Regions from separate parts of the Umboniibacter marinipuniceus genome, predicted to be linked through region 3. Evidence: predicted binding sites of a transcription regulator. Region 3 holds the regulator's gene; each other region holds the start of a gene.
The links. The regulator PhoB, encoded in region 3, activates phosphate uptake and scavenging genes when phosphate is short. The targets are predictions, from matches to a motif close to TGTCATAAANNTGTAACA.
Positions count from the first base shown of each region.

Region 1: DFR27_RS11020 (porin) is a predicted target of PhoB. The motif match lies at 1,386-1,403, and genes of this name have one in related genera.
Region 2: DFR27_RS07730 (TIGR00153 family protein) is a predicted target of PhoB. The motif match lies at 1,314-1,331, and genes of this name have one in related genera.

Region 1 is NZ_REFJ01000005.1:230,357-233,640, forward strand. It holds gene DFR27_RS11010 (HvfB family MNIO-type RiPP peptide maturase) at 1-641, shown strand, start outside; gene DFR27_RS11015 (HvfC family RiPP maturation protein) at 625-1,347, shown strand; gene DFR27_RS11020 (porin) at 1,463-2,446, shown strand; gene DFR27_RS11025 (MlaA family lipoprotein) at 2,612-3,284, shown strand, end outside.
Region 2 is NZ_REFJ01000003.1:332,036-335,319, forward strand. It holds gene DFR27_RS07725 (GspE/PulE family protein) at 1-1,120, opposite strand, end outside; gene DFR27_RS07730 (TIGR00153 family protein) at 1,402-2,082, shown strand; gene DFR27_RS07735 (inorganic phosphate transporter) at 2,105-3,284, shown strand, end outside.
Region 3 is NZ_REFJ01000001.1:3,067-6,350, reverse strand. It holds gene DFR27_RS00040 (chorismate--pyruvate lyase family protein) at 1-248, shown strand, start outside; gene ubiA (4-hydroxybenzoate octaprenyltransferase) at 241-1,107, shown strand; gene phoB (phosphate regulon transcriptional regulator PhoB) at 1,191-1,892, shown strand; gene phoR (phosphate regulon sensor histidine kinase PhoR) at 1,896-3,248, shown strand; gene yaaA (peroxide stress protein YaaA) at 3,203-3,284, opposite strand, start outside.

The DNA of each region.
Region 1 (3,284 bases), on a different contig from region 3:
CTTTGAACCTAGGGGGGCAAGACCCTTTGGATTTCAAACTGCTAGCTGATATAAAGGCATTTTTGCGTACCCATAACGTGAAGTGTTACTCAGAGCACCTCAGTTTTTGTGGTCACCAAGGCCTCCTGTATGATTTGCTCCCAATTCCTTTTACTCAAGAAGCCGTTGTTCACGTTGCCGAGCGTATTCGCGTGGTTCAGGATTATTTAGAACAGCCAATTGCGGTGGAGAATATCTCTTACTATTTGGCACCCAGCCAAGAGCTGTCTGAGCTAGCATTTATTAACGCGGTGTTACAGGAAGCTAATTGCCAACTCATGCTAGATATCAACAATGTCTATGTGAATAGTGTGAATCATTGCTATGACGCAATTGATTTCTTGGCGCAAATACCTGGTGAGCGGATTGCCTATGCTCATATTGCCGGTCATGCTGACGAGGCTGAAGATCTTAAGGTAGATACCCACGGAGCGCCGTTGATTGAACCAGTGCTCAATTTGGCACAGCACTGTTATGGTCAATTCGGATCAATTCCCACAGTGCTTGAACGCGATTTCAATTTCCCTCCGCTTGCCGAGTTAAAGTTGGAAATAAGCGCCGTAAGGCGTATTCAGGAGAAGGCGCTTGTCGAACTTTCGTGAACTTCAGGAAGCGCTGGCGGCCAGTGTTAGATTCAAGGTCACTCATGAGGATCTTGATGTTGAACCACGCCGATTGGCAATCTATCAACGGTTGGTGTTCAACAATCTATTTGGCTTACTAAGTGGTGGCTATAAGAAACTTCGTCGCGCTATGGGCGATGAAGCGTTTCGTCAGCTAGTTCGGTCATTTCTGGAGTCTGGTGTATCGAAGACACCATACTTTGCTGAAATTTCCGGGGAATTTCTGGAATGGTTTCTAGCGCGTGAGGCGCCTAAATGGCAGCATGAACTCGCCGAATACGAGCGGGCTGGTATTGTGATTGACGTTGACACCATGGACTGGCCTACCGCTGAAGAGATGGAGAGCCGCCCTCAGGGCGTTCATTTTTCGCCCGCGATTGCATTATTTTCCTTCGAGTACGCCATTTACGAGGCGGATGATGGCTTAGCTCCACCTAAGCAACCAACCTATATTCTACTCTACCGAAACCCCCATAATAAGTTGCGATACAAACTACTAAATGCCGCTAGCTTCAGCCTTATGGCACTGCTACTACAGGAGCAAGATCTCAACTCGGCGCTAGCAACCCTGGCATTAACCATGTCTACCGATATTTCGCATATCCAGTCGCCAGCGCTAAGTCTGTTAGCAGCGTTACAAAGAGAAGGCGCGGTGGTCTCCTTTCCTAACATCTCTGCGTTGTGAATGACGCTTTAGCCTTTATTTTCATCCAATTCGATTTTTGTAACATAGTTGTAATAAACCCTCGTAATACTAACGTTATTGAAATTTAACAAAACTTTAATGCAAGGGTAAAACTATGAACAAAAAGCTTCTATCAGCAGCAGTTTCTGCAGCGATGTTCGCACCAATGGCGATGGCCGAGACAACCGGCCCTACTTGGTACGGAAAAGCCAACCTAGCAGGCATCAATGTCGACGATGGTAGCGATGCAAACTGGGACCTAGTTTCCAACGCTTCACGAATTGGTATTCGCGGCACCGTTGATTTAGGTGATGGCCTTGAAGCTATCTACCAGCTTGAATATGAAGCGTCTGTTGATGACGATGATGCTGTATTCAAGCAGCGTAATACTTTTGCTGGTTTCCGCGGTGATTTCGGTACCGCTTACGCAGGTCGTCGTGACTCAGCACTTAAGTATGCGGGTGGTAAGGTAGATTATTCTAATGATTTGGCCGGTGCTGATATCAAGCAAATCATGTTGGGTGAAGAGCGCTTTGATGATGTGGTTGGCTATATCTCTCCAACGTTTTCTGGCTTTGAAATTCATGCTCAGACCTTTTTGGATCAGGGCGTAGATAACGATAACGCCTTTGCGCACAACTCGTTGTCACTAACCTTCAAAGAAAATGGTCTGATGGCAGCTGTTGCCTACGATATGGAAACTAAGTCCGATGCTGGTTTCGCGAATATTCTTCGTGGTACCGCTCAGTACACCATGGGTGATCTTCAGTTTGGCGGTATCGTACAGACCGCTGAATCCGCAGAAGGTGCTGATTTGGGCGACGCATTCACTGCTTCAGCGAGCTATAAGTTTGGTAAAATTAAGGCGTGGGGTCAGTACGGTGAAGGTTACCAGCCAGTAGGTCTAGCGGATGGTTGGGTTGATGCCAATGGCGATACAGCGGTTGATTCATCGTCAATGCTGGTGATTGGTGCTGATTACAAGTTGAGCAGTGCGGCGAAGCTTTACGCCTACTTCTCAGATCTCGAAGCGACAGACTTAGCAGGAATGACAGCTGAAGAGAGCACACTTGGTCTAGGCTTTGAGATTAAGTTTTAAGTACTAGCTAAGCGCTAACCGGATCTTTGATTCGTTTGGTGTGTTAGATACTCTGAAAAACCCAGCTCGAAGGCTGGGTTTTTCGGTAATTACACCTATCAAACACTAATGCCAAGACGATTGTTTATGCTAACCTAAACAAAATCTTGGCTTATGGAAAGATCTTTGGATAGTCGTTTAGTTATTGTGAGTGCTTTGCTAGCACTGACCATGAGTGCCGTTACAAGCGCACAAGACTCCGAAATAGAGTCATCTGCCGTTGCTGCTCAGTCAGAGTCTACTACTGAGACTGAAGCGGAACTCCCTGCCGTCACCTACGAAAGCTATGGTAGTGATGTTGGTTTTGTTCAAACTCAACCAGTCCCCTACGACGGTGATCCCTTTGAGGACTTGAATCGTGCCATGTTGACATTCAATGATGTGGCTGACCGATACCTCCTGTTACCCATTGTTACTGGATACAAATACATTACCCCGGACCCCGTAGAGCGTAGCGTCGATAACATTTTTGCTAACTTAGACGATATCGGTAGTGCGGCGAACTCAATTCTGCAGCTGAAGATTGGTGATGCGGGGGTTTACGCGGGCAGATTTTTAACCAACACCACAATTGGTGTTTTAGGAATCTGGGATGTTGCCAGTGAATTAGGCATGCGCCGTTTAGAGGGCGAGGACTTTGGTCAGACTCTGGGCTATTACGGAGTACCAGAAGGACCGTACCTGATGCTGCCATTCTATGGGCCGAGCACACTTCGCGACGCCCCAGCTCGCTATGTTGATAGTTTCGTGGACTACACAAGTTATGTTGATCACGTGCCTACCCGTAATTCGTTGATGG
Region 2 (3,284 bases), on a different contig from region 3:
AGACATTGACGGACTCCACTGACAGCTTCTTGAGCGATGAATAGAGTGTTGTGGTCTTCCCTGATCCGGTTGGTCCAGTCACAAGAACAATGCCATGAGGTTTGGCAGTCATGGTTTCCCATGATCGTAAATCACCACCACGAAGGCCTAAACTACTGAAAGTTCTTAACAGAACCTCTGGATCAAAAATTCGTATTACCAGTTTCTCGCCGAAGGCAGTGGGTAAAGTTGAAAGGCGTAATTCAACCTCAAGCTGCTTGGGTGTTCGGGTCTTAATTCGCCCATCCTGCGGCCGCCTCTTTTCAGCTACGTCCATACGCGCCAATACTTTGAAACGCGATGTAACGGCAGCATTTACCTCACTCGGCAAGTCGTAAACTGTCTGTAGTTCGCCATCAATGCGAAAGCGGACTCGCGACTGTTCTCGCTTGGGTTCAATATGGATATCGGACGCGCGTTGTTCGAAGGCGTACTGAAGTAACCAATCCACAATATTAACGATATGCTGATCGTTAGCCTCGGGCGACTGCAGCGACTTCAGATCAACAAGCTGTTCAAGCCCTTTAGGTGCGCTCCGACGATTCTCCTGCTTTGCCTGAGCACCCGCTCCGGCTACCGAACGCGCCAAGGCATAGAATTCCTCGGTGTAGCGCTGCAGTGCCGTAGCATCGGCAACAACCACACGGATGCGTTTGCGCGAAGTGTGAAGCAATCCCTCCTGCCAGTCCTCACGAAACGGATCTGCTACCGCGATGAGCAGCTCATCCGCCGACACCTCTAAACAGAGAACCTCATGATTTAACGCATAGGCCTTCGACATCACGGCAGTTACTTGATCCACATCAACCTTTAGGGGGTTAATCTGCTGGCTAGGAAGCTGCGCGATCTCCGCCAACCATTGGGCAAGTTTCTCACCACTTAACACTTCACCACCGGCGCCTAAAATATCGGCGCTTGCGAGATAGCCTACGTCTGAACGCGCACAACCGGTATCGCGAGTACGCGAACGCAACCGAAGGAGTGATAACTCATCAAAGATACCCGCTGCCGTTAAACTACTCACCAACCATTCGAGATCCGCAACGGGCCGATTAGGCGGGGCTATTGCTGCACTGCTCATAGCTAATTCTCTTATTTTAATCTTATCTTTAATGTAGCAGTTTCGTGCATCAGCCACCACCATCCTCTAAGGGTTAAGCCGCTAAAGATTTGCAATTTGCGTTGAGCTTGTCACAATTCTCTTTAGGCACTGCTTATTTACCATTCGATTATCAATGACCGACTATAATCAGTGTTGAAAATAAGTGACGTTAAGGCACAAACCTGTAACAATCGCGCCGAACTTCCGAATGATAACGAATCTTCGGTAACTACTATTAATAGATGAGGACTTTTCCTTCTATGGCTATTGGTCAAGCACTAGGTAACCTATTTACCAGGTCACCGCTGCACATTCTCCGCAACCACATGGTTGAAGTGGACAAATGTGTTTCTGCAACCGATTCGTTTTTTGATCAAGTGATTAACGAAGACTGGGATGCGGCAACCAAAACACGGACTTTCATCTCTGACTCCGAAAAAGAAGCGGATAAGTTGAAGGCGGACATTCGCAACAACCTACCCAAGTCACTGTTTTTACCAGTAGCGCGTTCAGACATCTTAGAGATGTTGCACAGCCAGGATAAGATTGCCAACTGTGCGAAGGATTTAACCGGCGTCATCATTGGTCGTCGTATGCAGATTCCAGCTCCGCTTCAGGCTAAGTTCAAAGCCTTTGTAGCGGTTTCCGTAGAGAGCGTCAACGAGACCCGCAAAGCCATTGATGAATTAGGCGATTTGTTAGAGTCTGGCTTCCGTGGTCGCGAGCTGGCCATTGTTGACAAGATTGTGGAACGAATTCACCAGCTCGAAGACGATGCCGATGCACTTCAGCGTGATCTTCGTTACGAGCTCTTCGAAATCGAAAAAGATCTACCTCCTGTAGATGTTATTTTCCTCTATCGCACAATTGAAAGTGTTGGTGATTTGTCTGATCGCGCTCAAAGCGTTGGATCTCGATTACAAATCCTCACCGCTCGTTAACCGCTTAAAAAGAGTCTAATACATGGATATTATTGCAAATCACGGTTTTACCCTCTTACTATTAGCGGGTGCTTTCGGCCTATTTATGGCTTGGGGTATTGGTGCAAATGACGTCGCGAATGCGATGGGAACCTCGGTTGGTTCGCGCGCTTTAACACTCAAACAAGCGATTATTATCGCCGCAGTGATGGAATTTGCTGGTGCCTACCTCGCCGGTGGTGAGGTAACGTCAACCATTCGCAAGGGCATTATTGACCCGCTAGTGTTCGAAGATAACCCTGAGTGGTTGGTCTACGGTATGTCAGCAGCCCTTTTAGCGGCGGGAACTTGGCTACTTATTGCCAGTCGTTTCGGTTGGCCGGTATCAACAACGCACTCTATCGTGGGCGCAATCGTAGGTTTCGCCGCAGTGGGTGTTTCCGCTGAAGCGGTTGCTTGGGGTAAAGTAGGAGGTATCGTTGCCTCTTGGGTTGTATCACCCGTGCTATCTGGCACCATGGCGTTTTTGCTATTCCTCTCGGCCCATAAATTCATTCTAAACACCGATAAGCCGTTCCAAAATGCTAAGCGTTACATTCCAATTTACATGTTCCTTACGGGATTTTTAATCTCGATGGTGACCATGGTGAAAGGTCTTAAACACGTTGGCTTGGATCTGAGTTACGGCGAGGCGGCATTGTACGCAGCGCTAGTTGGCCTAGCCATTGCGGCCACGGGTAAGTTCCTCATGCGCAATGTTCAGGAGCCTAAGTTTGAAGCCGGTCATCGCTTCGACGGAGTGGAAAAAATCTTTGCGGTATTGATGATTTTTACGGCTTCAGCAATGGCGTTCGCGCACGGCTCGAACGATGTTGCCAACGCTATCGGCCCCTTGGCGGCGGTATACAGCACCATTCAAAGTGGTGGTGTGATTGCTAGCAAAGCCGGTGTTCCACCATGGATTCTGCTAATTGGTGGTGTCGGTATCATCATTGGTCTAGCCACCTATGGCTACAAAGTCATGGCAACCATTGGTAAGCGAATCACTGAACTAACCCCAAGCCGCGGCTTCGCTGCAGAACTTGGTGCCGCCGGAACCGTCGTGCTAGCGTCGGGTACTGGCTTGCCAGTCTCTACCACTCACTGCTTGGTGGGCGCGGTTCTAGGCGTAGGTCTTGCCCGTGGTATTGGCGCACTCGATCTACGTGTTGTTGGCACCATTG
Region 3 (3,284 bases):
TTCCAGATTCAGCGCTAAAAGATAGTTTCGAGTTTATTGCGGAGTTAGGCGAGCAGCCGCTAGGGCACTGGTTATTTGCGAATCCGCACGTACAGCGCGGTGCAATTGAAATTCAAACGGCGCAGTTAGCAGCACACCAGTTTGAAACTCGGCATTGGGGCCGTCGCTCGCTATTTAGCTATGCCAATAGACAGATACTCGTGGCAGAATATTTTTTGCCCAGTTTCGTGGAGTTATTAGATGCTTAAACGCTTTGTTCCGGCTAACTACTTACCTTATTACCAGTTAATGCGAGTAGATCGCCCCGTTGGCACCTTGTTGCTATTATGGCCAACCTACATGGCGTTGTTTCTTGCCGCCGATGGAGCCCCCAGCTGGCAAAACCTTGTTATCTTCACGCTAGGTGTCTTTCTGATGCGTTCAGCTGGTTGCGTTATTAATGACTATGCAGATAGAAACGTTGATGCTCATGTGACTAGGACGGCGCAGCGACCGTTAGCCAGCGGCTCGATTACTTCGCAGAAGGCCTTAAAACTGTTCGCTATGCTAGTTGCCCTAGCCTTTGCGGTAGTGCTATTAACGAATAAGCTCACGGTGCTGTTATCTGTTGGCGCGCTACTATTGGCCTCGGTGTACCCTTTTATGAAGCGCTACACTCACCTCCCGCAAGTTGTCTTGGGCGCTGCTTTTGCGTGGGCGGTACCGATGGCTTTCGCAGCAGAGTTGAACACGGTTCCTTCGGAGGCATGGTTGCTCTATGCGGTTGTGGTGCTTTGGGCCGTTATCTATGACACCTTTTATGCCATGGCAGATCTTGAGGATGATCTGAAGATTGGCGTGAAATCAACGGCTGTACTGTTTGGACCTTTAGCTCCAGGGATTATCTTAATGATGCAAGTTGTGATGGTCGCGATGCTGTTACTACTTGGGCAGCGTTTTGAGCTCGGCGCCTTTTTCTTCGTCGCGGTAGTCATCACGGCAGGCCTCTTCATCTATCAACAGTGGCTTATTCGCCAACAGCATCCTAAGCCCTTTGCCGCCTTTCTGAATAACCAATGGGTTGGCCTAGCTCTTTTTCTCGGCATCGCGCTAGCGCAATGGCTATAGTTTAAATGTTGTCATACGACTGTCACATTAGCGTTGTTCAATGTCCTCAAGGATGACTGAACAACGACACTAGGAGAATGGTCTTGAACAAACTAAAGGTGCTAATAGTTGACGATGAAGCCGCAATTCGCGATATGGTTGCCATGTCGCTTGAGCTTTCCGGATTTGGTTGTGTCCAGGCTGAGAATGGTAGCGATGCGCTCGCTTTAATTGTAGATGAGAAACCAGATCTGGCATTAGTAGACTGGATGATGCCTGAAATGACCGGTATTGAGTTAACACGTCGGCTGCGCCGAGATGGAACGCTGAGCGAAATGCCTGTTATTCTACTCACAGCCAAAGCCGAAGAAGATAACAAGATTAGCGGCCTCGAATCGGGTGCAGATGATTATATTACTAAGCCATTTTCGCCTCGCGAACTGATCGCTCGCATTAAATCTACGCTTCGTCGAGCTGGAAAGTTAGATGTTGAGCGCAATATTGTCGTCGCGGATTTAGTGATTGAGCCGGCTAGCCAGCGAGTTAAAATAGGCGAGCAAACGCTCAAGCTGGGCCCAATCGAATATCGCTTGCTGTATTATTTTGCGACTCATCAGGATCGAGTACATAGCCGAGAGCAATTACTTGATAAAGTCTGGGGAGCGAATGTGTATGTTGAAGAACGAACTGTAGATGTTCATATTAGACGTCTTCGCAAGGCCTTAAGCGTAAATGGGCATGAAGACCTTATTGAAACCGTCCGCGGCAGCGGCTATCTGTTTAATTCAAAGCTAACAGCGGAGTAACGAGTGCAAACCACACGCTACCGAGGATTGATTGCTGAGCTCAGACGCGCAGTAATAATTATAGGGCTATGCCTATTGGCCGGCATAATTGTCGGCCAACCCTTAGCGGGGTTAGTGGTTGGCAACGTGGCATACTTCTTTCTTCTATTCCGTGAAGCACAGGAATTCTATCGCTGGCTTGAGGGAAAGAGCTCAACGCTTCCTGAGGCCAACCAAGTTCTCGTTGATGTTGCTGAAGCAATACATTTTATCCGAGTCCGACACCGTAAAACGAAACGCAGACTGCAGCAGCAGTTAAGTAGAGTTGAAAAAAGTACTTCTGCACTGGCTGATGGTGTTGTGGTAATCGCTGAGGGTGATAGCTTACAGTGGTGGAACGCGGCGGCCGGAGAAATGCTCAAACTGGAAGCTGGCACCGATTCGGGCCAGGCAATTACCAACTTTGTACGCGACCCCACGTTTCTAGCCTATCTTGATGCCAAAGACTATTCTCGGCCGTTTCAACTGCAGCTTACCGCCGAGAGTACTCGAGTACTGCAGCTCCAAGTCACTCAGTACGGTGGAAATGAACGTCTTATTGTGTTGCGAGATGTCACGCATGTCACCCAGCTTGAACAGATGCGTAAAGATTTTGTGGCAAACGTGTCGCATGAACTGCGCACGCCTCTTACCGTTCTTAAGGGTTACTTCGAGACCTTTGAAGGTATCAGTGAAATGCTTCCGCCAAACGTCGCTAAAGGCTTAGGGCAAATGTCCATGCAGGTTGAGCGAATGAACGAGACAGTGGAAGACTTAATGCTACTATCTCGCCTTGATGAGTCGGATACGTTAAAGACCACAGCCTTGGTTGACCTGTCGGCTCTGGCTCGCAGGGTGATGACTGCAGCGCAAATGCTATCGGCAGAGCGACACGAGTTCCTTGACGAAATTGAGGATGGACATCGGGTATTAGGTGTTGAGACCGAACTCTATTCAGCGCTGAGTAATATTGCCTTCAATGCCGTCAAATATTCACCGGAAGGCGGTGCTATTCGCTTTCGGCTTCGCGCCAAGGGCGATAAGCTTTCATTTAGCGTGAAGGATGAAGGTGTTGGTATTGAGCCAAAGCATATACCTCGGCTAACAGAGCGGTTCTATCGCGCAGACAGCTCAAGGAATCGCAAAATTGGTGGAACGGGTCTAGGTCTTGCGATCACCAAACACGTTCTACTTCGGCATCAGGCTGAAATGAAAATCCTAAGTTGGCCAGGGAAGGGCAGCACATTTAGGGCAATCTTCCCTCGTCTCAAGGACTCCATCGAGACTGTAGATCAGAGCTCGGCGCGAACGAATGTTGGTGCCTCGGCGGAAGATTGATCAGGGCTAAATACATAGCCGTCCAAATCATAGGAT